4 regions of the Telluria sp. LT2P34 genome follow, and region 3 is predicted to be linked to each of the others. Evidence: predicted binding sites of a transcription regulator. Region 3 holds the regulator's gene; each other region holds the start of a gene.
What was found. Region 3 encodes LexA, which represses DNA repair genes until DNA is damaged. Its sites were predicted from a motif close to ACTGTATNNNNATACAGT; they were not measured.
Positions count from the first base shown of each region.

Region 1: a site for LexA is predicted at 3,611-3,628, ahead of AC56KZ_RS11330 (ATP-dependent helicase). Genes of this name have one in related genera too.
Region 2: a site for LexA is predicted at 1,487-1,504, ahead of AC56KZ_RS02815 (VRR-NUC domain-containing protein). Genes of this name have one in related genera too.
Region 4: a site for LexA is predicted at 3,589-3,606, ahead of AC56KZ_RS10410 (putative DNA modification/repair radical SAM protein). Genes of this name have one in related genera too.

Region 1 covers NZ_JCASIN010000003.1:143,552-149,365, reverse strand. Annotated here, with positions in the region: gene AC56KZ_RS11340 (hypothetical protein) at 55-417, shown strand; gene AC56KZ_RS11335 (phosphohydrolase) at 410-1,075, shown strand; gene AC56KZ_RS11330 (ATP-dependent helicase) at 1,439-3,583, opposite strand; gene AC56KZ_RS11325 (hypothetical protein) at 4,023-4,268, opposite strand; gene AC56KZ_RS11320 (hypothetical protein) at 4,493-4,669, shown strand; gene AC56KZ_RS11315 (chromate transporter) at 4,700-5,233, shown strand; gene AC56KZ_RS11310 (chromate transporter) at 5,252-5,814, shown strand, end outside.
Region 2 covers NZ_JCASIN010000001.1:638,949-644,762, forward strand. Annotated here, with positions in the region: partial or broken gene AC56KZ_RS02805 (AAA family ATPase) at 1-503, opposite strand, end outside; gene AC56KZ_RS02810 (hypothetical protein) at 564-1,415, shown strand; gene AC56KZ_RS02815 (VRR-NUC domain-containing protein) at 1,518-3,173, shown strand; gene AC56KZ_RS02820 (ATP-dependent DNA helicase) at 3,155-5,437, shown strand; gene AC56KZ_RS02825 (LytR/AlgR family response regulator transcription factor) at 5,418-5,814, opposite strand, start outside.
Region 3 covers NZ_JCASIN010000006.1:22,936-28,749, reverse strand. Annotated here, with positions in the region: gene AC56KZ_RS15970 (replicative DNA helicase) at 1-1,130, opposite strand, end outside; gene rplI (50S ribosomal protein L9) at 1,261-1,713, opposite strand; gene rpsR (30S ribosomal protein S18) at 1,752-2,042, opposite strand; gene priB (primosomal replication protein N) at 2,081-2,374, opposite strand; gene rpsF (30S ribosomal protein S6) at 2,408-2,818, opposite strand; gene lexA (transcriptional repressor LexA) at 3,016-3,657, shown strand; gene AC56KZ_RS15940 (tetratricopeptide repeat protein) at 3,720-4,478, opposite strand; gene AC56KZ_RS15935 (cystathionine gamma-synthase family protein) at 4,531-5,769, opposite strand; gene purF (amidophosphoribosyltransferase) at 5,786-5,814, opposite strand, start outside.
Region 4 covers NZ_JCASIN010000002.1:1,002,414-1,008,227, forward strand. Annotated here, with positions in the region: gene AC56KZ_RS10400 (flagella assembly protein FlgT middle domain-containing protein) at 1-863, shown strand, start outside; gene AC56KZ_RS10405 (UdgX family uracil-DNA binding protein) at 860-2,347, opposite strand; gene AC56KZ_RS10410 (putative DNA modification/repair radical SAM protein) at 2,344-3,576, opposite strand; gene AC56KZ_RS10415 (M16 family metallopeptidase) at 3,721-5,814, opposite strand, start outside.

The DNA.
Region 1 (5,814 bases), on a different contig from region 3:
GTGTAAAATTGCTGGATTGGGACGCAGGGAAACATCTTCCAGAGAAACCGTTTGATGAAACGATTATCAGCTTTCGCAGCAGTTGCCATGCATATGGCGCCGGTTCAGGCCTGCCCGCTGGCCGATGCCCTGATCCGCGACTATGGCATCAGCTTTTCCGGGTTCGAAAAACAGATCGCACGTGTCGCCCAGCCGGATATCCGTGGCATGCGAATCGATGCGCTTGTCGTCATTCGCCTTCCCAACAAGAAGGGCATCGTGCCCGATGGCTTCCTGCACGCGGCACTGGTCGACAAGACCGGCAAACGCGCGTGGATACGGCGCACCGGCGGCTTTGTCCCGGTGAACGAGTGGTATGGACCGGTCAAGCTGCGCACGACGGACCTCAAGGCTTGCGTCAGCGCCGCGTATGCCTAGCCCGGCCCCCATCGGACAACGCGCCTGGGTGCGCATGCCCTCGGGCAAACGGCTGGACCTGCTGAACCCGACGCCCTTCGACTGGGACGACGCCGACCTCGCGCTCGGCCTGGCCCGCACCTATCGCTGGGGCGGCCATTCGGCCTGGCCGCTGCCGCTGTCGGTGGCCCAGCACTCGATCACGGTGATGCTTCTGCAACGCGCGGCCCTGGGAGGCCGCATCGATCCCCTGCTCGAGCTGCGCGAACTGCTGCACGACGCAGAGGAAGGCCTGCTCGGCTTCGACGCGATCTCCGTCATCAAGCCCTTCCTCGGCGAGGGCTTCCGCGCGCTGAGCAAACGCCTCGAACACGTGGTCTTCCTGCGCTATGGCCTGGCGCCCTGGACGAGTGGCGAACATGCGCGCCACAAGCGCGCCGACCGCCAGGCCGCGGCCAGCGAAGCCGTGCACGTGGCCGGCTGGTCGCGCGAGGAGGTGCGGCGTACGCTGAAAATCCGCGCCGCCGTGCTCGAGGACGATCCCCTGGCAGGCGTCTACGGCGGCACGCCCTGGGAACCATGGCCGCCGGCGCTGGCCTGCGAACGCTTCCTGACCGAACTGGCGCGCCTGAAACGGCTCCTGGGGGACGAACAGGAAAACATCGCCGGCGCAAGCTGAACGCGTCGGGTGTTGCAATTTCGCTCACGACCTGCGCACCCCGGCCTTGCTGTCGAGTTTGCGCAAGCGCAAAGACTCCGGCTTAAGTTATTGATTTTATTGAAGTTCGATCGATATCCACAAGAAATGTGGATAACTATGTGGACAAGCGCCACTTGACAAGCCGCAAGGGCAGTATTGATGCGGGTTTCAACAAAATGCCCATTCTGAAGGCAAAAATGAAGCCCTTATAAATCAAGGACTTGCACACGCAAGTCTGCCCCCTGCGACGTCGGCATCAGCAAATTCCTACAAATTCCTACAACGGGGGATAAGTCCTCAGCCGCAAGGTCTTGCCGTCATTTCTCTGATTTACGCCCTCGCCTATTTCCAGGCATTGCGCGCGCGGTCGCGCACCAGCATGCGCACACTCTCCGGCATCGGTTTTTTCGACTGGACCGTCTCGGCGTCGAGCCAGACGCATTCCTCGAAATGCTTGAGCATGGCGGGTGTGACGAAACGCGAGCGCGCCGCATACACGTGGCGGTCGCCCATCTGCGCCTGCTGCTTGATGAAGAAGCGGTTCGGCAGCACCAGGTGCAGGTACTCCTTGGCGCGCGTCATGGCCACGTACAGCAGGCGCCGCTCTTCCTCGATTTCCTCCGCGCTGCCGGTGCTCATGTCCGAGGGAATGCAGCCGTCGACGACGTTCAGCACGTGCACCGAGGTCCATTCCTGGCCCTTGGAGGAATGGATGGTCGACAGGATCAGGTAGTCCTCGTCGAGCAGCGGCGGGCCGGCGCGGTCGCTGGTCGCTTCCGGCGGGTCCAGCGTGATCTCGGCGAGGAAGGTTTCGCGCGTGGCGTAGCCGCCGGCCAGTTGCGCCAGCTGCTCGACGTCGGCAGCGCGCGCCTGGCTGTCGTCGTGCAGGCGCTCGAGCTGCGGCACATACCAGTCCCGGACCAGCTCGATGTCGGCCGGCCAGCGCAGATCCGCGCTGCGCAGGCGCCGGTACAGGGTCACGAAGGCGTCCCAGTCGGCGCGGCTCCTGGCGGGCGCCTCGAAGGCCTCGACCGCCGCCAGCGCTTCCGGCGCTTCCGACACGGCGTCGAGCAGGCGCGTTGCGGTGGCCGGGCCGATGCCGGGAATCAGCTGGGCGACCCGGTAGCCCGCCATGCGCCCGTTCGGATTCTGGGCAAAGCGCAGCACGGCCAGCACGTCCTTGATGTGCGAGGCTTCCAGGAATTTCAGGCCGCCGAATTTGACGAAGGGGATATTCCGGCGCATGAGTTCGAGTTCCAGCGCCGCGCTGTGGCTGGCGGCGCGAAACAGCACCGCCTGCCGGGTGAGATCGATGCCCGCTTCGCGGTGCTCGAGGATGCGCCTGCACACCCAGCGCGCCTGCTCGGCTTCGTCCGGGATCAGCACCAGTTGCGGCAGGCTGGCGCCCGGCTTGTCGGTCCACAGGGTCTTGGCGTGGCGTTCCAGCGCCGCCGCGATCACGGCGTTCGACGCGTCCAGGATCGGCTGGGTCGAGCGGTAGTTGCGGTCGAGCGTGATGACCTCGGCCGGCTGGGAAAACTGTCCGGGAAAATCGAGGATGTTGCGCACCGTGGCGCCGCGGAAGGAATAGATCGACTGGGCGTCGTCGCCCACCGCCATCACGCCGCGCCCGTCGGGCTTCATGCCGGTGATGATCGCCGCCTGCAGCCGGTTCGTGTCCTGGTATTCGTCGACCAGCACGTGGTCGAACAGCGCGCCGATCTCGGGTCCCAGTTCCGGGTCGGATGCCATCTCGGCCCAGAACAGCAGCAGGTCGTCGTAGTCGAGCACGTTCTGTTCCTGCTTGGCGTCGACATAGGCGCCGAACAGGCGCTTGAGTTCGTCTTCCCATTCGCAGCACCACGGAAACGTGCTTTGCAGGACCAGGCCCAGGGGCTCGCGCGAATTGACCACGCGCGAATAGATCGACAGGCAGGTCCCTTTCAGGGGAAACCGCTTCTGGGTGCCGGTCAAGCCGATGTCGTGGCGCACCATGCCCATCAAATCTTCCGAATCGCCGCGGTCGTGGATGGTAAAGGATTCGTCCAGGCCGATGCGTCCGGCAAATTCGCGCAGCAGGCGCGCGCCGATGCTGTGGAAGGTGCCGGCCCAGGGCAGCGTGGCGGCGCCCTGCCCGCCACGCCCTGGCTGGCGTCCCTGCAGGAGCACGCGCTGCAACACATTTCCGGCACGCTGGGTCATTTCATTCGCGGCGCGCCGCGAAAACGTCAGCAGCAACAGGCGCTGCGGGTCGGCGCCGTCCAGGATCAGCCGCGCCACGCGGTGCGCCAGCGTGTTCGTCTTGCCCGAACCCGCACCGGCGACCACCAGCAGCGGGCGCGGCGCCTCAATGCCGATGTCGTGCTCGACCGCCGCCCTCTGTTCCGGATTGAGCGCGGCGAAGGGATCGTCCGGGGTGGTGCTTGCCGCCATGGGAGCGGCAGCGGCGGGAGCAACGGGAGAGATGGCGACGGCGGCAGTGGACATGGGCACAGGATGTCTGGAAACAGCGCAACTGTACATTTGTCCAGTATCGAAAGGCAAGGCCATTTTGCATTCCCAAACGGCAATATCAGCAGGCCTTTCATGCACGGTGCATGGGTTCTCTTCACACAGCACGCGATGCTTCGCCGCTAAGTGACCGGAAACAAAGCGCTTTTTTAGATATCCACAAAGTCTGTGAATAACTTTGTGGACAAAGGTGGGGTTGACATGGCGCAAACGCGGCGGGATGCGGGTTTCAACAGGTTGCCCATTCGACGGGCAGTGCCAAAACGACGAAAAATCAAGGACTTGCGCGCAGTTGCGCGGAGGTAGCGGAATCACGCACTTTATTAAAAAAAAGAAATAATTGTGTATAACCCGCGTCAGCAGCACGCCACAAACATGCCATTCTTACATCGAAATGTATAGATTCGGGGAAACTTCAGACCAGTGCGCGGCGCCGCAGCGGCTCGAGAAGCACGCGCTCGATGACCTGGGTGCGCACGCCATGGGAGCGCAGGTATTCGAAAGCGGACATGGTATTCGTGCTGCCGAGCACGGAAATGGCGTCATCGACGATCATGCGCTGGCGCGCATCGAACCTGGCTTCGCCCGTGGTGGCGCTGGGGCTGGTAATGGCGGAGTCCGGGCCGGGAAAGGCAACCGGGTCGCCTGCGGATAAGCTCATTCTAACCTCGCTCAGTCATGGTGAAATTCCATTGCCATTGAGTATTCATGAAACACCTGCGATGTCAATGTCAACTTCTTATCGAAAACACGAAAAAGTTGTACATACTGCCGCACTTACCGTATTGGCAACCGGTGCGCCGCAGTGCGTCGACCCGGCCTAGAATAGTCGGGCAGCCGGTTCCATCCTGAACGCCCTCACCAACGCCACCTTGCGAGGAACACATGACCAACACGCCCGAACCCGATCTCAATCCCGGCGATGAAGCCGCACCCGGCACGCCTGGCGCCGGCGAAGATGTGTGCGAAGCCTGCGCCGGCAGCGGCAAACTCGGCGACGGCAAATCCTGTCCGATGTGCGGCGGCAGCGGACGGGTCATGCGCGGGATCGGCGGCGGCTGATTGCCTGGCGAGCGTCCCCGGCCCGGGTCTTTGCTCGACCTGTTCGTCGCCTTTACGCTGCTGGCCCTGCAGGGCTTCGGCGGCGTGCTGGCCCTCGTCCAGCGCGAGCTGGTCGACCGGAAACGCTGGCTGACCGAGGACGAATTCATCGAGGACTGGGCCGTGGCGCAAATCATGCCGGGACCGAACGTCGTCAACCTGGCGATGATGATCGGCGCCCGCTATTTCGGCTTGCGCGGCGCGCTGGCGGCGCTGGCCGGCATGCTGGCGATACCGCTGCTCGTCGTGCTGGTGCTGGCCAGCATCCACGCGCGCTTCGCCGACAACCCGCAAGTGGCCGGCGCCCTGCGCGGCATGGCCGCCGTGTCCAGCGGCCTGATTGCCGCGGCCGGCCTCAAGCTCTCCGCCAGCCTGCTGCGCCATCCGCTCCCGCTCGCGGTCTCCATCGCAATCGCCGTGGCCGCCTTCATCCTGGTGGCGCTGGTGCGCCTGCCGCTGGTGTATGTGCTGGTCGGCCTGGGCGGCCTCGGCTGCGTGCTGGCCTGGCGCCGCATGCGCGGCTAGCAAGGCAATGAGCCCGGAATGACCAGCCTCCAGATTACCCTCGGCTGGGCCGACTGGCTCAACCTGTTCGGTCACTTCCTGCTGCTGTCGACGATGTCCTTCGGCGGCGCCATCGCGGTGACGCCAGAAATGCACCGTTTCCTGGTCGAGCAGCAGGGCTGGCTGACCCAGGCCCAGTTCAACGACGCGATCGCCATCGCCCAGGCGGCGCCGGGGCCGAACGTGCTGTTCGTCACGCTGATGGGCTGGAAAGTCGGCATGAACGCGGGCAGCCTGCTTGCGGCCTGGCTTGGCGTGATCACGACCATGACGGGAATCCTGCTGCCCTCCACCCTGATCACCTACCAGGTCGCGCAATGGGGACACCGCAATCGCGAACTGCTGGCGGTGCGCGCCTTCAAACTGGGCATGGCGCCGGTGGTCATCGCGCTGCTGCTGGCCACGAGCTGGATCCTGGCGACCTCCGCCGCCGACGGACGCAGCGGCTGGCCGCTGTGGCTGCTGGCGCTGGGCAGTTGCCTGGTGATCTGGCGGACCCGCTTGCACCTGCTGTGGGTGCTGACCCTGGGCGCACTGCTGGG
Region 2 (5,814 bases), on a different contig from region 3:
GCGCCGGCCTTGATCCGGGCGATGGCGCCGCCCTCGGCCATCCGCGCCAGCACCGCGTCGGCGATCTCCGGCAGCAGCCTGCCGTTCAGGATCGTGTCGACATTGCGTGCCCCCGAATCGACTTCGGTACAGCGCGCCAGCACCGCGTCGACCAGCGCGTCGTCGTATTCGAAGACGGCGCCGTGGTTGGCCAGCACACGCTGGCCGATGCGGTTCAGTTTCAGGCGGATGATGTTGGCCAGCACCTCGTCGCCGATCGGGTAGAAGGGCACGGTACACAAGCGCCCGAGGAAGGCCGGCTTGAATTGCTTCATCAGCTGCGGGCGGATCATGTCGAGCAGGGCGTCCGGTTTCGGCAGCTCGCTTGCGCTCTTGTTCAGGCAGGCGGCCATCATCGTGCTCGATGCCGTGTTCGAGGTCAGGATGATGATGGTATTGCGAAAATCGATCTGGCGCCCTTCGGCGTCGTCGAGCACGCCCTTGTCGAACACCTGGAAGATCAGCATGGCTTTTTCCAGATTGTTTCTAATCGAAGCAGAAACGTCCATCTTAGGAGGTATGCCGTGCGCCCTACAGACGAAAATCAAGCAGGCTCGACAAGACCAAACCTGATGTCGTCGCGCCGCGCTGTGGGAGAAGACAACATCCTCGCCATGCTCGAACGCGATTCAGCACGACGCACTGGCACGCGCACCTCGAACCTGCGCCTGGCCTGTTACGGCGCCGCCGCCGCCTTCGCCGGCATCCTGATCGGCGGCGTCGCCTGGCTGGCCTACGACAACCACAAGACTGCCGAGCGGCTCCAGGCCGGGCACGATGCAATTGTCGCCGTGCCGCAGGTGGTGGCCGGCGCCGAACCGCTGCCGCCGCCCATGCTGACCGCACCGGCGGCGGCGCCGAGTGCAGCGCCAGCCGACACCGCGCAGGCGGCCGTGATCGTCGACGAGCCCGCACCGCCCCTGCGCACCGCCAGCGACAGCTTGCCGCCACTGGTCATGCTGCCGCCGGAGGAAGCGCCGGCCCGCGCGGCATCGAAGCCGGCGCCGCGTCCGCCGAAGGAAACCACGAAACCGCCGGCGCAGGCCACGAAAGCGGCGCCAGCCAAACCGCGCGGCGCGTCCGGCACTGCCTCGGCCAGCAACGGGCGCAAGGCCGACAAGAAAGCAGACAAGAAAGTCGACAAAGCACAGCGTGCTGCCCTGCGCACCGCGAAACCCGCGCCGCAACGCGCTGCCGCCAAAGCCGCCGTGAGTCCCGCCCGCCAGCGCAAGAGCGCATCCGCACCGCCCCAGGTCGACACCGACGTCGCGCTGATTTCGGCCATCATTTCGCAATCCGAACGCCACCGCGGCGAACGCGAGGCGCAAACGGCCTGCCAGGGTGCGAAATGCCCGCCAAAGGCAGCCCAGCCTTGAATGTGGGAAAAAACCACGGCGCGCTTGCCTGAGCATTGAATCCGCTGGGAGTTCATCCTCCCAGGCGCTATACTGTACATAAGCACAGTAGCGCGTCAAGAGATGAACAGGGTTCTGGAAAACGAGTTTTATTATCTGGATAATTTCCAGGCCGTCCTGGACTGGATCGGTCAGCGTTACAACGATTTGCTGACCGACGAAGAACAGGCGTTCATCGGTGCGTTTTCCGCGCTGCCCCAGCCGGCGCGCGCCCTGTTCGTGCGCATGGTCATGCGCAAGGGCGACCTCTTCCGCGCCAGCAAACTGCGTTATGCCGAAATCGGCTGCCCGGTCGAAGCCGCGCAGCACCTGCTGCCCACCGGCTGGATCCAGGTCGACCCGCGGCTCTCCCTCGACGAGCTGTTCGACCTGCTGTCCAAGCCCGAGATCGCCATCGCTTTCGCATCGACCTTGCAGCACACGAATGCGCGCAAGGCCGAGCAGCTCGAAGCGCTGCGCGCCGCAGCCGGCGATGGCGAGGGGCGCGCCTTATCGGATTGGTACCGCGACTGCACCGACGTCGCCTTGCGCATCCTCGCCAAACCCCTGTGCGACCGCCTGCGCCTGATCTTCTTCGGCAACCTGCGTCAGGACTGGACCGAATTCGTGCTGGCCGACCTGGGCCTGTTCCGCTACGAGCAGGTGGAGTTTTCGGCAGCCTCGCGCGGATTTCGCAAGCGCAGCGACATCGACGATTACCTCGCCCTGCATGCCTGCCGCGAACGCTTTGCCGCCGGACTGGAGCCGGGCGACGATATCCTGCGCGACCTGCCCATGCACGCGTTCGAGAACGACTGGCTCGACAGCCGGCGCGAGAAGTTCCTGTTCCACGTCGGCCAGCATATCGAGAAGCAAAAGGACTGGATGGGCGCGCATGCGGTCTATGCGCGCTGCCGCTTTCCCGGAGCGCGCGGACGCGCGATCCGGGTGCTGGAAAAGGCCGAACGCTATGGCGAGGCCTGGCAAGCGCTGGAAGAAGCGCAGCGCGCACCCGAAAGCGACGCCGAACGCCAGCACTTCGCACGCATCGGCCCGCGCCTGGCGCGCAAACTCGGCCACCCGAAGCGCCCGAAAGGCAAGGCCGCGGCGATTGCGCAATTCGCGGTATCCCTGCCCCACCCCGGCCCCGACCCATGGGTCGAAGGCGCCGTGCGCGACCACCTGGCCGAAGAGTGCGCACCCGTGTTCTATGTCGAGAACATGCTCGCCAATGCCCTGTTCGGCCTGCTGTGCTGGCGCGCGATCTTCGCGGCCATTCCGGGCGCCTTTTTCCACCCCTTTCACCGCGCGCCGGCCGACCTGTACAGCCTCGATTTCCACCGGCGCCGCGCGCGCGAGTTCGACGACTGCCTGGCCCAGCTCGACGATGGCCGCTACAGGGCCACCATCCTGGCCAACTTCGACGAAAAGGCCGGCATCTCGGCGCCCTTCGTGTCCTGGGAATACCTGGAGCGGGGCCTGCTCGAACTCGCCCTCGACTGCATCCCGGCCGCCCACCTGAAGCGCTGGTGCGAGCGCATCCTGGCCGACATCAAGCTCAATCGCAACGGCTTTCCCGACCTGATCCAGTTCTGGCCGGCTGAACGCCGCTATCACATGATCGAAGTGAAGGGCCCGGGCGACCGCCTGCAGGACAACCAGCTGCGCTGGATCGACTACTGCGCCCAGCACGACATGCCGGTCTCGGTGTGCTACCTGGAATGGGAAGCACGCCCGTGAGCTATGTCGTCGCCGTGCGCGCCCTGTGCGAATTCACCGCCAAGGCGGGCGACCTCGACCTGCGCTTCACGCCCTCCCCGACCGCCCAGGAAGGCATCGCCGGCCACACGGTGGTCACCGGCAGGCGCGGGGACGGCTACCAGGCCGAGGTTTCGCTCTCCGGCGACCATGGGCCGCTCCATGTGCGCGGCCGCGCCGACGGCTACGACCCGGCGCTCAACCTGCTCGAGGAAATCAAGTCCTATCGCGGCCAGCTGTCCTCGATGCCGGACAACCATCGCCACCTGCACTGGGCCCAGGTGCGCGTCTACGGCCACCTCCTGTGCGCCCAGCGCGGACTCGATGAAGTCAACCTGGCCCTGGTGTATTACGAGATCGGCAGCGGCCTGGAAACCTCGCTGCACGAGACCCGCAGCGCGCTGGACCTGCGCGCCATGTTCGAGGATCAATGCCGGCGCTTCACGGCCTGGGCCGAGGCCGAATTGCGCCACCGCGAGGCGCGCGACGCCGGCCTGGCCGCGCTGCGTTTTCCCCACCCCTCGTTTCGCCCGGGCCAGCGCCAGCTCGCCGAAAACGTCTTCAAGGCCAACGCCTCCGGGCGCTGCCTGCTGGCCCAGGCGCCGACCGGCATCGGCAAGACCGTCGGCAGCCTGTTCCCGGTCCTGAAAGCGGCGCCCGCGCAGCGCATCGACAAGGTTTTTTTCCTGGCCGCCAAAACCCCGGGACGCCAGCTGGCGCTGGACGCCGTCGAAGCGATCCGCGCCGCCAGTCCGGCGCTGCCGCTGCGCGTGCTCGAACTGACCGCGCGCGACAAGGCCTGCGAGCACCCGGACAAGGCCTGCCACGGCGAATCCTGCCCGCTGGCGCAGGGCTTCTACGACCGCCTGCCCGCCGCACGCCAGGCGGCGGCAAACCTGGCGGTGCTGGACCGCCCCGCGCTGCGCGAAGTCGGCCTCGCACACGGCGTCTGCCCCTACTACCTGGGGGGCGAAATGGCGCGCTGGAGCGATGTCGTGGTCGGCGACTACAACTATTATTTCGACGGCAGCGCGATGCTGTTCGCGCTGGCCCAGGCCAATGGCTGGCGCGCCAGCGTGCTGGTCGACGAAGCCCACAACATGGTCTCGCGCACGCGTGCGATGTATTCGGCCCAGCTCGACCGCGGCGCCCTGCGCCTGGCGCGCGCCGGGGCGCCGGAACCCGTCAAGAAGGCGCTGACCAAAGTCGCGCGCGCCTGGGGCGACATCGAGGCAAGCGCACCCGCGCCTTACCAAGGCTTGAGCGCCCCGCCCGAAAAACTGCTCACCGCGCTGACCAACGCCGCCGGCGCCATCAGCGACTTCCTCCTCGAGGCCGCAGCGGGCGGCCCCTTCGATCCGGACCTGCAGCGTTTTTACTTCGACGCCCTGCAGTTTACGCGCCTGGCCGAATCCTTCGGCGAGCATTCGGTCTGCGACCTCGCGCGCGCCGGCAAGGACACCACGCTCTCGATCCGCAACGTGGTGCCGGCGCCTTTTCTGAAGGCCAGGTTCGCGGGGGCGCATTCGGTGACCCTGTTTTCCGCCACCCTCAGCCCCTGGCATTATTTCGCCGACCTGCTCGGCCTGCCGCAGAACGCCGGCTGGATCGATGTCGAATCGCCCTTCACCAGCGGCCAGCTGGCGGTGCACATCGCGCGCGACATCTCCACGCGCTACGCGCACCGCGGCGCCTCCTTGCTGCCGATCGCGCGCCTGATGGCCGCCCAGTATGCGCAAAAGCCCGGCAACTACCTCGCCTTTTTCAGCAGCTTCGACTACCTGGACCAGGTAGCCACCTTGTTCGCCGAACGCTATCCCGAGCTGCCGATCTGGCGCCAGGAGCGCAGGATGAGCGAGGGCGAACGCGGCGGTTTCCTGGAACGCTTCCACGCCGACGGGCGCGGCATCGGTTTCGCGGTGCTGGGCGGCTCCTTCGGCGAAGGCATCGACCTGCCCGGCGCGCGCCTGATCGGCGCTTTTGTGGCCACGCTCGGCCTGCCCCAGCTCAATCCCGTCAACGAAGCGCTGCGTACGCGCATGGCGGCGATGTTCGGCGCCGGCTACGACTACACCTATCTATATCCGGGCCTGCAGAAGGTGGTGCAGGCGGCGGGCCGCGTCATCCGCACGGAGCAGGACCAGGGCGTGGTCTACCTGATCGACGACCGCTTCGACGATCCGGCGGTACGCGCGCTGCTGCCGCGCTGGTGGCAGGTGGACGCCGTCAGCGCATCGCTTCCCTGAGCTTCGCGTAGCCGCTGCGGCTGACCGGCACCCGCTTGCCGTCCTTCAGCACCGCGCACCAGCTGTCCTTGGTCGGCGCCTCGATCCGCTCGATCGCGCCGACGTTGACGATGTAGGAGCGGTGCACGCGCAGGAACATACCGGGATCGAGCCCCTCCTCGAGTTCGGCCATGCGCCCGTTTTTCAAGTGCGCGCGGCCGGCGGCGCTGATCTGCACATAATCGTCCTGGGCCTCGATCCAGTCGATGCTGGCCGCCGGCACCACGTGGACGCGGGCGCCGTCGCGCACCAGGATGCGCTCGAGCGGACCATGGCGGCGCGCGGCCTTCGCCGCCAGCGCGCCCACGTCCTGGCTTGGCGCCGCAGGGACTGCAAAC
Region 3 (5,814 bases):
AGCGCGCGGTTCAGCTGCGACAGGGCAATGACGGGGCAATGCAATTCCTTCGCCAGGCCTTTCAGCGAACGTGAAATCTCGGAAATTTCGGCGGTACGGTTGTCGCCCTGCTGGCTACCCTGCATCAGCTGCAGGTAGTCGACGATGATCAGGCCGAGCTTGCCGCACTGGCGGGCCAGGCGGCGCGCGCGTGCGCGCATCTCGATCGGGTTCAGCGCCGGCGTCTCGTCGATGTACAGCTGGGCATCGTTCATTTTCTGGATCGCGTGCGTCAGGCGCGGCCAGTCCTCGTCGTTCAGGCGGCCGGTACGCAGGCGGTGCTGGTCGAGCTGGCCGACCGAGCCGAGCATACGCATGGCCAGCTGGGTGCCGCCCATCTCCATCGAGAAAATAGCCACGGGCAGGCCCGCTTCGATGGCGACGTTCTCGCCGATGTTCACCGAAAACGCCGTCTTGCCCATCGACGGACGGCCGGCGACGATCACCAGGTCGCCCGGCTGCAGGCCCGAGGTCATGCGGTCGAGGTCGATGAAGCCGGTCGGCACGCCGGTGATTTCGCCCTGGTTTTCGCGCGAATACAGTTCGTCGATGCGCTCGACCACTTGCGTGAGCAGCGGCTGGATCGCATTCCAGCCCTGGGCGCCGCGCGAGCCGGATTCGGCGATGGCGAAGATCTTGGATTCGGCTTCGTCAAGCATCTGCTTGACTTCCTTGCCTTGCGGATTGAACGCGTTGCCCGAGATTTCATCGGCGACGGTGATCAGCTTGCGCAGGATGCCGCGGTCGCGCACGATTTCGGCGTAACGGCGGATGTTGGCGGCGGACGGCGTGTTCTGCGCCATCGCGTTGAGGTATTGCAGGCCGCCCACGTCCTCGGCCTTGCCCAGCGAAACCATGGCTTCGTAGACGGTAATCACGTCGGCCGGCTTGCCGCTGTTGATCAGCCGGACCATCTGTTCGAAGATGATGCGGTGGTCGTAGCGGTAGAAATCGTCCGCATGCATGAAGTCGGCAATGCGGTCCCAGGCCGCGTTATCGCGCAGCAGGCCGCCGATGACGGACTGCTCGGCCTCGATGGAATGCGGGGGAATGCGCAGCGATTCGAGCTGCGGATCTGCAGGGGTATTCATGACGGGCATTATAACGCCTCCCGTCATGCGGCTGAAATAATTGGGAAGTTTCCAGGCGCAAAAAAGCCGGGCGAACCCGGCTTTTTCTTATTAACAACAGTGCATCAGAATCGATGCGCGCCGTTGTTACTCAGGCAGCTTCGCCCACGACAGCGACGGTGATTTCCACCACGACGTCGGTGTGCAGCGCGACGGCGACAGCGTGCTCGCCGGTCGTCTTCAGGGGACCGGTCGGCAGGCGCACTTGCGCCTTTTCGACTGCAAAACCCTGCTTCGTCAGCGCTTCAGCGATGTCGAAGTTGGTGACCGAACCGAACAGGCGACCGTCGACGCCGGCCTTCTGGCCGATGGTGATGGTCATGCCGCTCAGCTTGTCGCCCTGGGCTTGCGAAGCCGCCAGCTTTTCGCCAGCTGCTTTTTCCAGCTCGGCGCGCTTGACTTCGAACTCGGCGACTGCCGACGAAGTTGCACGGCGGGCCATCTTTTGCGGGATCAGGAAGTTACGTGCGTAACCGTCCTTGACCTTGACCACGTCGCCCAGGTTGCCGACGTTAACAACTTTTTCCAAAAGGATCACTTGCATATTTTTCTCCAGAAAATTCTGACTGTACGGCGCTTGAATTAAGCGTTGTGCAGGTCGGTGTACGGCAGCAGCGCGAGGTAGCGTGCGCGCTTGATCGCGGTGTCAACCTGGCGCTGGTAGTGCGCCTTGGTGCCGGTCAGGCGTGCAGGCATGATCTTGCCGTTTTCCTGGACGAAGTCCTTCAGGGTGTCGACGTCTTTGTAGTCGACCTGCTCGACGTTTGCGGCGGTGAAGCGGCAGAACTTCTTGCGCTTGAACAGCGGATTTTGCTGTTTGCGCTTGAGTTTTTCTTTGGCCTTGTTTTTGTCGAACTTTTTACCGAATGCCATTTGAGGCTCCTGTATCTAAAAGGTGGGCCGCTATTGTTTTAAGCGGCGGCACTAAAATCAATGATGTGAAACACCAGGGCTTTGCTGCTGCGGTTCTTCCTGGCCAAAAATCCCGTGAACTGGTGCGCGGCGCCCAACTCGGCGCTGGCGAAGCGGCCCGAAATTTCTCCCGCGGCGAACGCGGCAATTTCGAACTCCACCAGTCTTGCCACACCTGCCTCGACCTGCTGCGAACTGTGCATCAGGATTGCCGAAACGACCGGCACGCCGGCGGGGGTGTAGCGCAGTACGTCGCGTTCAGCGATGGTTGCGACGACGTGTAACTGGTTCACTTCAAGTGTTCAGGGTTCCTGGCGAAAGAATGTTTAAGCAGCAGCAGGGGCCGGGGCAGCAGCAGCAGGGGCCGGAGCCTGGGCTGGCGCTTCCGAGCGGTGGCTCTTGGCTGCGTCTTCGCGCTGGACCGACTTCATCATTGGCGATGGGGTCGTTTCAGCTTTCTTCATCTTCACGGTCAGGTGACGCAGCACGGCATCATTGAACTTGAATGCGGTTTCCAGCTCGACCAGGGTCTCGTTGTCGCACTCGATGTTCATGCAGATATAGTGCGCTTTAGGCAGCTTCTGGATCGAGTAAGCCATCTGGCGACGGCCCCAGTCTTCGACGCGATGAATGTTACCGCCGCGTGCGCTGACGCTGGCCTTGTAACGTTCGATCATCGCCGGGACTTGCTCGCTCTGGTCCGGGTGGACGATAAAAACGATTTCATAATGACGCATGCAGTACTCCTTGAGGACGTTTAAACAAATGCCCACCTCGGCGTCAAGACGAGTGTGGGAAGGGAAAGCCGGCAATTATAGCGCGGATGGCGCGACAACACAATGGGACGGGAAATGTGACAATTTCAGCGATTTCCCTTGCATTCGCCGAAATACTGTACAAAAATACAGTCTGAATCATCAACCATGGCAGATCCATGCTCAAGCTCACCGCAAGGCAACAACAGATCCTTGACCTGATCAAGGAAGCGATCGACAACACCGGCTTCCCGCCCACGCGCGCCGAGATCGCGAAGGAACTGGGCTTCAAGTCGGCCAACGCCGCCGAAGAACACCTGCAGGCGCTGGCCCGCAAAGGCGCGATCGAAATCGTGTCGGGCACCTCGCGCGGCATCCGCCTGATCGGCTCCTCGGTGCATGCGCCGGCATCGGTCCCGCACATTCCGGCGGCGCTCCTGATGTCGCTGCCGCTGGTAGGCCGCGTGGCCGCCGGTTCGCCCATCCTGGCCCAGGAACACGTCGAAGCCACCTACAACGTCGACCCGGCCATGTTCGGCGCCCGTCCCGATTTCCTGCTCAAGGTGCGCGGCTGGTCGATGCGCGACGCCGGCATCATGGACGGCGACTTCCTCGCCGTCAAAAAGATCGACAACGCCAAGAATGGCCAGATCGTGGTCGCCCGCATCGGCGACGACGTGACCGTCAAGCGCTACCGCAAGACGGGCGAACTGATCGAGCTGCTGCCGGAAAATCCGGACTTCAAGGTCATTCGCGTCGAACCGGGCGACGAGTTTGCGCTCGAGGGCCTGGCAGTCGGACTGATGCGCAGCTGGCATTGAGCATCGCTTGAGCGCTTCCTGAATGCAAAAAGCCGCTCGACGCGGCTTTTTTATTTGGCTGACTAGGGAGTCTGTCGCGGCGCGGCGCCCATCGGCTTGTCGAAGTCGTACAGTTTCACCGACGGGCTCTTCGCCACGATGTCATTGTGCTCCTTGACATAGGCTTCGGTCGCGCTGCGCCATGCGGCCAGGTCGGCCAGGACCATCTTCGAGCTGACGCGCGCTTCCTCGGCCAGGTTTTCCTGCACCAGCGCCAGGCGCTCGCCCGCACGCCTGGTTTCGGCTTCGTTCATCAGCTTGGCGATATCGGGCGGAATCAGTTTCACCAGAGGCGAGGCGGCGTTCAGGTTCTTGACGTAATCGTTGTAGCAGGTCTGCCACTTGGTCACGCTGGCCGACACGCGCTCGATGTCCACGCTCTGCTTCGAGATCGCGGGGATGCGCGGAACCGGGCAGTTGAAGGCGCCGGACTTCAGGTCTTCACCCTGGTATTGCTCGACCCAGCGCGTGATCTCGGCACGGCGCAGCGTGCGCTGCTTCATGACTTCAAGCGAACTGATCGCAACTGGATTGCCTTTTGCCGCCGCCTTGCGGAACCAGCTTTCCGCTTTGGCATCGTCGGTGGCGCCAGCTTCGCCGTACCAGTACATCTGGCCCAGGCGCTGCTGCGCTTCGACATTGCCGGCGTTGGCCAGCTTGGTGTAGAGCCGCAGCGCCTCCGGATAGGATTTTTTGGCAAACAAGGCGTTCGCGTCGGCCAGCTCGTCGGCATAGGCGGGGATGCACAGGCTCAGTGCGAGGCATAGCAACAGTTTTTTCATGGGGGCGTTGGATCCGGGTAAAGACCTATCATAGCCTGCACCCCGGCCCGACTCAAGCGCCGAGGGCGACGCGGAAGTCGTCGATCAGGTCTTCGGTATCCTCGATCCCCACCGACACCCGGATCAGCGACTCGGCGATGCCCATGCCGGCGCGGCGCTCGGCCCCCATCTCGAAGAAGATCGTGTGCGCGACCGGAATGACGAGCGTCCGGGTGTCGCCCAGGTTGCTGGCAGGGATGGCCAGCTGCAGGCGGTTCAGGTAGTCGAAGGGGTCGATGTCGTCCCGCAGCTCGAAGCTGAGCAGCGAGCCGCCCGACTTGAACAGCGCGCGCACGATGGCATGCTGCGGATGCGATTCCAGGCCAGGGTAATACACCGCCGTCACCCGCTCATCACCTTCCAGCATGCGCGCCAGCGCCAGCGCGTTGGCGCAGGTGCGCTCCATGCGCAGCGCCAGCGTTTCGGCGCCAACGGCAATGTGGTGCGCCGCTTCCGGGCCGAGCGCCGCACCGAAGTCGCGCAGGGCCTTGGCGCGCAGCTGCGCCATGCCCTGGGCCTGCGGCGGCTGCTTGCGGAAGTTGTCGGCGATGTTGGGGAAGGCGCTCCAGTCGAACACGCCCGTATCCGTCAGTGCGCCGCCCAGTGCGATGCCATGTCCGCCGATCGATTTGGTCAGCGAATTGACCACCAGGCCGGCCCCGACCGCTTTTGGGCGGAACAGGTAAGGCGTGGTCATCGTGTTGTCGACCACGTACAGGATGCCGCGCTCGCGGCACAGCGCGCCGATGCGCGCCAGGTCGGCGACCTGGGTGCGCGGATTGGCGATCGTCTCCACGAAAACGATGCGGGTGTCAGGGCGCAGGCTTGCCGCGACCTCATCGAAGTCGGTGGCGTCGACGAAATCGACAGCAACGCCCTGCCCCGCCACCGTCTGCCACAGGCTGTTGGTATTGCCGAACAGGAAGCGCGACGAGACGACATGGTCGCCCGCCCGCAGCAGCGCCTGGAACAGCGCGCCGATGGCCGCCATCCCGGTGCCGAAGCACAGGCTGGCCACGCCCTCTTCCATCTGCGTGATCTTGTCTTCCAGCGCCGCGACCGTCGGGTTGCCCTGGCGGCCGTAGCGAAAACCCGGCTCCTTGCCCTGGAAGACCGAGGCAAGCTGGCGCGCGTCGCCGTAGCCGAAGGCCACCGAGGTGTGGATCGGCTTGTGCAGCGAACCGTGCTCGATGGACTTCTTCCTGTCCTTGTGCAGGATGGTGGTGGTGAAACCGTAGCGCTTGTCGTTCATGGTCGCCGCTCGACGCTTATTCGGCGGCAAGCGCCGGGTTCAGGT
Region 4 (5,814 bases), on a different contig from region 3:
CGGTGCAGGAAGAGGAAGCGCGGCCCAAGGGCAGCGTCAACCTCGGCTACAAGAAAAAAGTCGTCGTCACGCCCTTCCACGTGCGCCGCTCGCCCCAGCTCGACGATATCGACGACATCGCCACCCGCCTGCCGCAGGAACTCCTGAGCCGCCTCACCGGCACCGGCAAATTCCTCGGCAAAACCAGCCCCTGGGTGATTTCTCCCGGCAGCAGCGGGCCGAGTGCGGACACGGCCGCCGTGCGCCGCCTGGCCTCGCTGCACGAGAGCCAGTTCGTCATTTCAGGCGAAATCGTCGACGCCAGCAAGTTCGGCAAACCGGCCTTGTACGGCCTGATCGCCAGGGATGCGCGCCGCATCGAGATCGAATTCTTCGTGCACGATGGCCTGACCGGGGCCCTGCTGGCACGGCGCCGCGCCAGCGTGGAACAGGTGGGAGAGCAGCGCGTCGGCCGCGACAAGCCTTTTGGCAGCGCCAGCTTCGCGCAAACGCCGTTTGGTGGCGCGATCCTGCGCGCCCTCGACGAAGGCATCGCCGGCATCATGCTCGACCTCGCTCCCCTGCCCTTCATGGCGCGGGTGGTGCAGGTGCAGGGCGACCGCATTTTTATCGACGCCGGCGGCACCTCCTCGGTGACGCCGGGCGACCAGCTCGTGATTTATCGGCGCGACGCGCGCCAGCAGGTGTACGGGACCGATCCCCTGGTGCCGCTCGGCACGGTCGAGACGCCGGTGGGGACGCTTGCCATCGTGCAGGTGCAGCCCGGGTTTGCAATCGGCACCGTGACGCCGCCCGCGGCCGCGCGCCAAGTCAGCGCCGGGGATATGGTGCGTTTCGATGTGGCGGTGGCGCCGGGACCTTAAGTTGTTGCGGGCGGCCCGTTCAATAGCGCCTTGGCCAGCTTCAGCCCCTCGACCATCACAGTAAAGGCTTCCTTCTTGGTCTTCTCGTCCGGCACCCGCAAGATGTAGGACGGGTGGTAGACGGTCACGACCCAGCGCCCCTCATGCGCGATGGCCTTGCCCAGCGATTCGCCCAGCTTGGCATTCTTATCGCCGAGCACGGCTTTCAGCGCGGTGGCCCCGAGCGCCACGATCACCGATGGCTGGACGCTGGCCAGCTCCTTGTCGAGCCAGTAGCCGCAGGCTTCGACTTCGCGCTGCGCCGGCGTCTTGTGCAGGCGGCGCTTGCCGCGCGGCTCCCACTTGAAATGTTTCACGGCATTCGTCAGGTAGATCGCCTGGCGCTCCAGATCGGCCGCCGCGAACACCTGGTCGAGCAGCTTGCCGGCGGGACCAATAAAGGCCTTGCCGGCCAGGTCTTCCTGGTCGCCCGGCTGCTCGCCGACCAGCATGATCTGCGCCTGCGTCGGTCCTTCCCCGGGCACGGCCTGGGTCGCGTGCTGCCACAGCTCGCAGCGCCGGCACTCGTCGAGCTTGGACGGCTGCTGGCGCTCGGGCTGGGCGTCGGCCGGGGTGATCGGAATCGTAAAACCGCTTTTATTTCCCACGGCCTGGGCCTGGCCGGTGCTGCGCGCCCCCAGCTCGGCATTGCTGACCATGCCCGGGACGATCGCGCCTTCGGGCAGGTTTTTCCAGAAGCGCGAGGGTATGTGGCTTTGCAGGAGCTGGGCATTCACGCGCGCCGGATTGAAGATGCTGCGGTAATAGGTCAGCCAGAGAGCTTCACCGGCGTCATCCAGGTCGGCGGCGCTCGACATCAGGGGGCCCGTGTGGTGCAAGGTCGCACCGTCCCACATCACGCTGGCCTCGGGCGTGCCGATCATCCAGGTCACGCCGCCCATGCGGTTTTTGAAATGTTCGGCCACCTGCGGCAGCACGTCGTGGCGCGGCTCGAACCAGGCGGCGAAGCGCGGCGGGCCAGCCTCCAGGGGACGCTCGCGGAAACGGATATAGGCATGCATGTCGTGCTCCTCGCGCCGCACCGCTTTCACCATGGCCGCCAACTTGACGCCGTCGACGTCGGCCGGCGACTGCACGTCGTGCTCGCCGCGTTGCCAGCGCCAGATCACGCGGTACAGGAAGGCCCAGCGGTCGGGCACGCGGCAGCAGGCGGCCGACTGCAGCATGTCCATGAAGGCACGCGGAATGTGGGGCGGCGGTTTTAGTATGGTAGTGCCGGCAGGAGCATTATCACCAGGCGGCGAGGCAGCCGGCGCACCCGAGAACAGGTCGGCATCGAGCGAGGCGCTCTCGTTCCAGGTCACCAGTTCCGGCGCCACGCAGTGCATCAAGAGGTCGCGCGCGGCCGTGCGCCATTCGGTAAAGCTGGCAACCACCAGCGGCTGGCCGGCGGCAACCCTGGCAGAGGCAGCCGCCGCGTTCATGCCGCCTGCAACTCGGGCCACAGGTTCATCTGCTCGGCCGGGGCGCCGAGGTGGCGCCGCAGCAGGTCGGAACTGGCCAGGCCTTGCGCCGGCTTGTAGTCGGCCGTGACGACGAAGGGCGCGATCTTCTTCATGCTGCAGCGCAGGCGCGACAGATCTTCCCAGCGCACCCGGCGCAGGCGGCGCAGCTCGACGATGCGCTTGGCATTGCGCAGGCCGATGCCGGGCACGCGCGCGATCATGGTTTCCTCGGCGCGGTTCAGGTCCATCGGGAAGTGGTCGCGGTTCGCCAGCGCCCAGGCCAGTTTCGGGTCGATGTCGAGCGCCAGGTTGCCGGCGTCGGGCATCAGTTCGCCGGAGGTGAAACCGTAGCTGCGCAGCAGAAAATCGGCCTGGTACAGGCGATGCTCGCGCAGCAGCGGCGGGGGCGCCAGCGGTACGCTGTCCGGGCTTTGCGGGATCGGGCTGAAGGCCGAGTAGTACACGCGTTTGAGTTTATAGCTGCCGTACAGGGTCTCGGCGGTATTGAGGATGGTCTGGTCGTCGCTGGCGTCGGCGCCGACGATCATTTGCGTACTCTGCCCGGCTGGGGCAAAGGCCGGCAATTTCGGCTCGTCGGCCTTTTCGTCGAGCTTGCGGCGGATCGAACCCATGGCCAGCTTGATCGTGTGCACGTTCTTTTCCGGCGCCAGGCGGGTGACGCTGTCGTGCGTGGGCAGCTCGATATTGACCGACAGGCGGTCGGCATAGCGGCCGGCCTCGGCGATGAGCAGCGGGTCGGCGTCGGGAATGGTTTTTAAATGGATATAGCCGCGAAAATTGTGGACTTCGCGCAGCGTGCGCGCCACGGCGACCAGCTGCTCCATCGTGTAGTCACTCGACTGGATGATGCCCGAGCTGAGGAACAGGCCGTCGATGTAGTTGCGCAGGTAGAAATCGTGCGTCAACTTCACCACTTCCTCGACCGAAAAGCGCGCGCGCGGCACATTCGAGGTACGGCGGTTGACGCAGTACTGGCAATCGTAGACGCAGAAATTGGTGAGCAGGATTTTCAGCAGCGAGACGCAGCGGCCGTCGGGCGTATAGCTGTGGCAAATGCCCATGCCGGTAGTTGCGCCGATGCCGCCGTCGCTCCCGTCGGAAGCGCGTTTCGGGGCGCCGCTGCTGGCGCAGGAGGCGTCGTACTTGGCGGCATCCGCCAGGATTTCGAGCTTCTCGGAAAGTTTCATCGTGGCTGCGAAACTGTATGGGTGTACAGTATATACCAGCCACGATATGTACAGCCCGTGTCGGCAATCGAAACCGTGACAATGGCGGTTCAGTGCAGCACGACAGCGTGGGCTCGAGAGCCCACGCCAGGAACTACACCATCCTCACCTCACCTGCTTGCCGTCCTGATCCAGCACCACCACTTCGCCCCAGCCCAGCGAACGGATCCCGGCTTCCACCTTGCGCAGGTCGCCGATCACCATCCAGGTCACTTCATCGGGCTTGACGAAGCGGGCGGCGGCCTGGCCCAGCTGGGCCGGCGTGAGGGCCTTCAGGTTGCGCGAATAGTTGCTCCAGTAGTCTTCCGGCAGGTTCAGGTTGACGCTGGCCAGCGCCGCGCCTTCGAGTGCGCCGAGCGTCTCGAAGCGGCCGGCCAGGCGCGAGGTCATGTTGCGCATGATGCTCTCGTATTCGGTGCCCACCAGCGGCCGCGCGCCGGCCACGCCCTTGACCTCCATCGCCACTTCGCGCATCGCCTCGACCGTCTTGTCGGTCTGTACCGGCGCCACCGTGATGAAGCTGCGCTGGCCGCGCACGTCAAGCAGGCGTGCGTTGGTGCCGTAGCTCCAGTGCTTGTCCAGGCGCAGGTTGCGGTTCAGGCGCGAGGTCGCGATGCCGCCGAAGTTGTTCATCACCGGCTCGATCGCCAGGTCTTCCGGCTGGCCGTAAGGCAGCGACAGGTGCGCGGCGACGATCGTCGATTGCGGCGCATCCGGCTTGTCGACCAGGTAGAGCTTCCTGCCTGCGCTACCGTTCGATGCGCCGTTCGACGCCGTCACCTGCTTCGCCGGGGCTGTGCCCGCGGCCCACTTGCCAAACGAGGCTTCCAGGGCCGGCAGCAGCTTGTCCATCGTGGTGTCGCCGGCGACGATCAGGGTTGCGCTGCCCGGCTTGAACCAGGTCGCGTGCCAGGCCGCCAGGTCGTCGCGGGTGATGCCTTCGACGCTTTGGGTGCTGCCGCTGGCCGGCTTGCCGTAGGCGTGCTCCGGGCCGTACAGCAGGCCCGGCACCAGGCGGTTCGCCAGGCTGGCAGGCTGCGCCTTTTCCTGGCCGATCTGGGCCACGCGGCGTCCCTTTTGCAGCGTGAACTGCTCTTGCGGGAAGCTCGGCGCCAGCGCGGCGTCGGCCATGATGGCGAGCGACGGCGCCAGGTTGGCGGAGGTGGCCTGCAGCCGCACCAGCGACTGGTCGGCGCCGGTCCCGGTCGACAGGCGTGCGCCCAGGTTTTCCAGCGCGTCCGACAGCGCGAAGGCGTCGCGCGTTTTGGTGCCCTTGTCGAGCAGGTCGAGCGCCAGTGAAGCGGCGCCCGACTTGGCCAGCGTGTCCGACGCGGCGCCGGCGTCCACCGCCAGCGTCGCGTTCACGATCGGCGCCGTGTGGCGCTCGAGCAGGATCACTTTCAGGCCGTTCTTCAGCTGGGCGCGCTGCACGGCCGGGAATTTCACGTCCGGCGCCTCGCCCAGGGCCGGCAATACCTTGCGGTCCAGCGTCGATTTGACGGCAGCCAGTTTTGCGAACGGGCGCACCGTCATCGTGTAGTGGTTGGCGCGCAGCCAGCGCTTGCCGGCGGCCTGCACCTCGGCCGGCTTCGCCTGCGACAGCTGCTCCAGGCGATTCAGGTAGGCGTCGGGCGCGCCGCCGTAGGTCATGCTCTCGGCCAGCACGTCCGAGCGTCCGCCCAGGCCGCCGAGGCGCTCCAGGCTGCGCGAAAAATCGGACAGGGTGCGGGTCTTGACGCGCGCCAGTTCGGCCGCGGTGGGGCCCTTTTCGAGCAGCTCGGCGACGATGGCGTCGACCTCGCGTTCGACCAGCAGCGGATCGGTCCCCGGCTTGACCGTGACCACGACATTGAAGGTGCCGGCCAGCTCCGCATCATTCACGTAGGCGCTGACATTCGTGGCGAGGTTCTTCTCGTACACCAGCCGCTTGTCGAGCCGTGCGCTCTTCGAGCCGGCCAGCACTTCGGCGAGCAGGGTCAAACGCGGGGTATCGGCGTCGCGCCAGGAAGCGACGTGCCAGCTGCGGTAGATGCGCACCTGCGGCACATGGTCTTCCATCTCGTCGCGGATGTTGCGTTCCAGCGTGGGGATCCACTGCTCGGTACGCGGCAGCGGCGGGCCCGGCGGGATCGCGCCGAAGTATTTGGTGACCAGCTCGAGCGCCTTTTCCGGCGTGATGTCGCCGGCCAGCGAAATGAC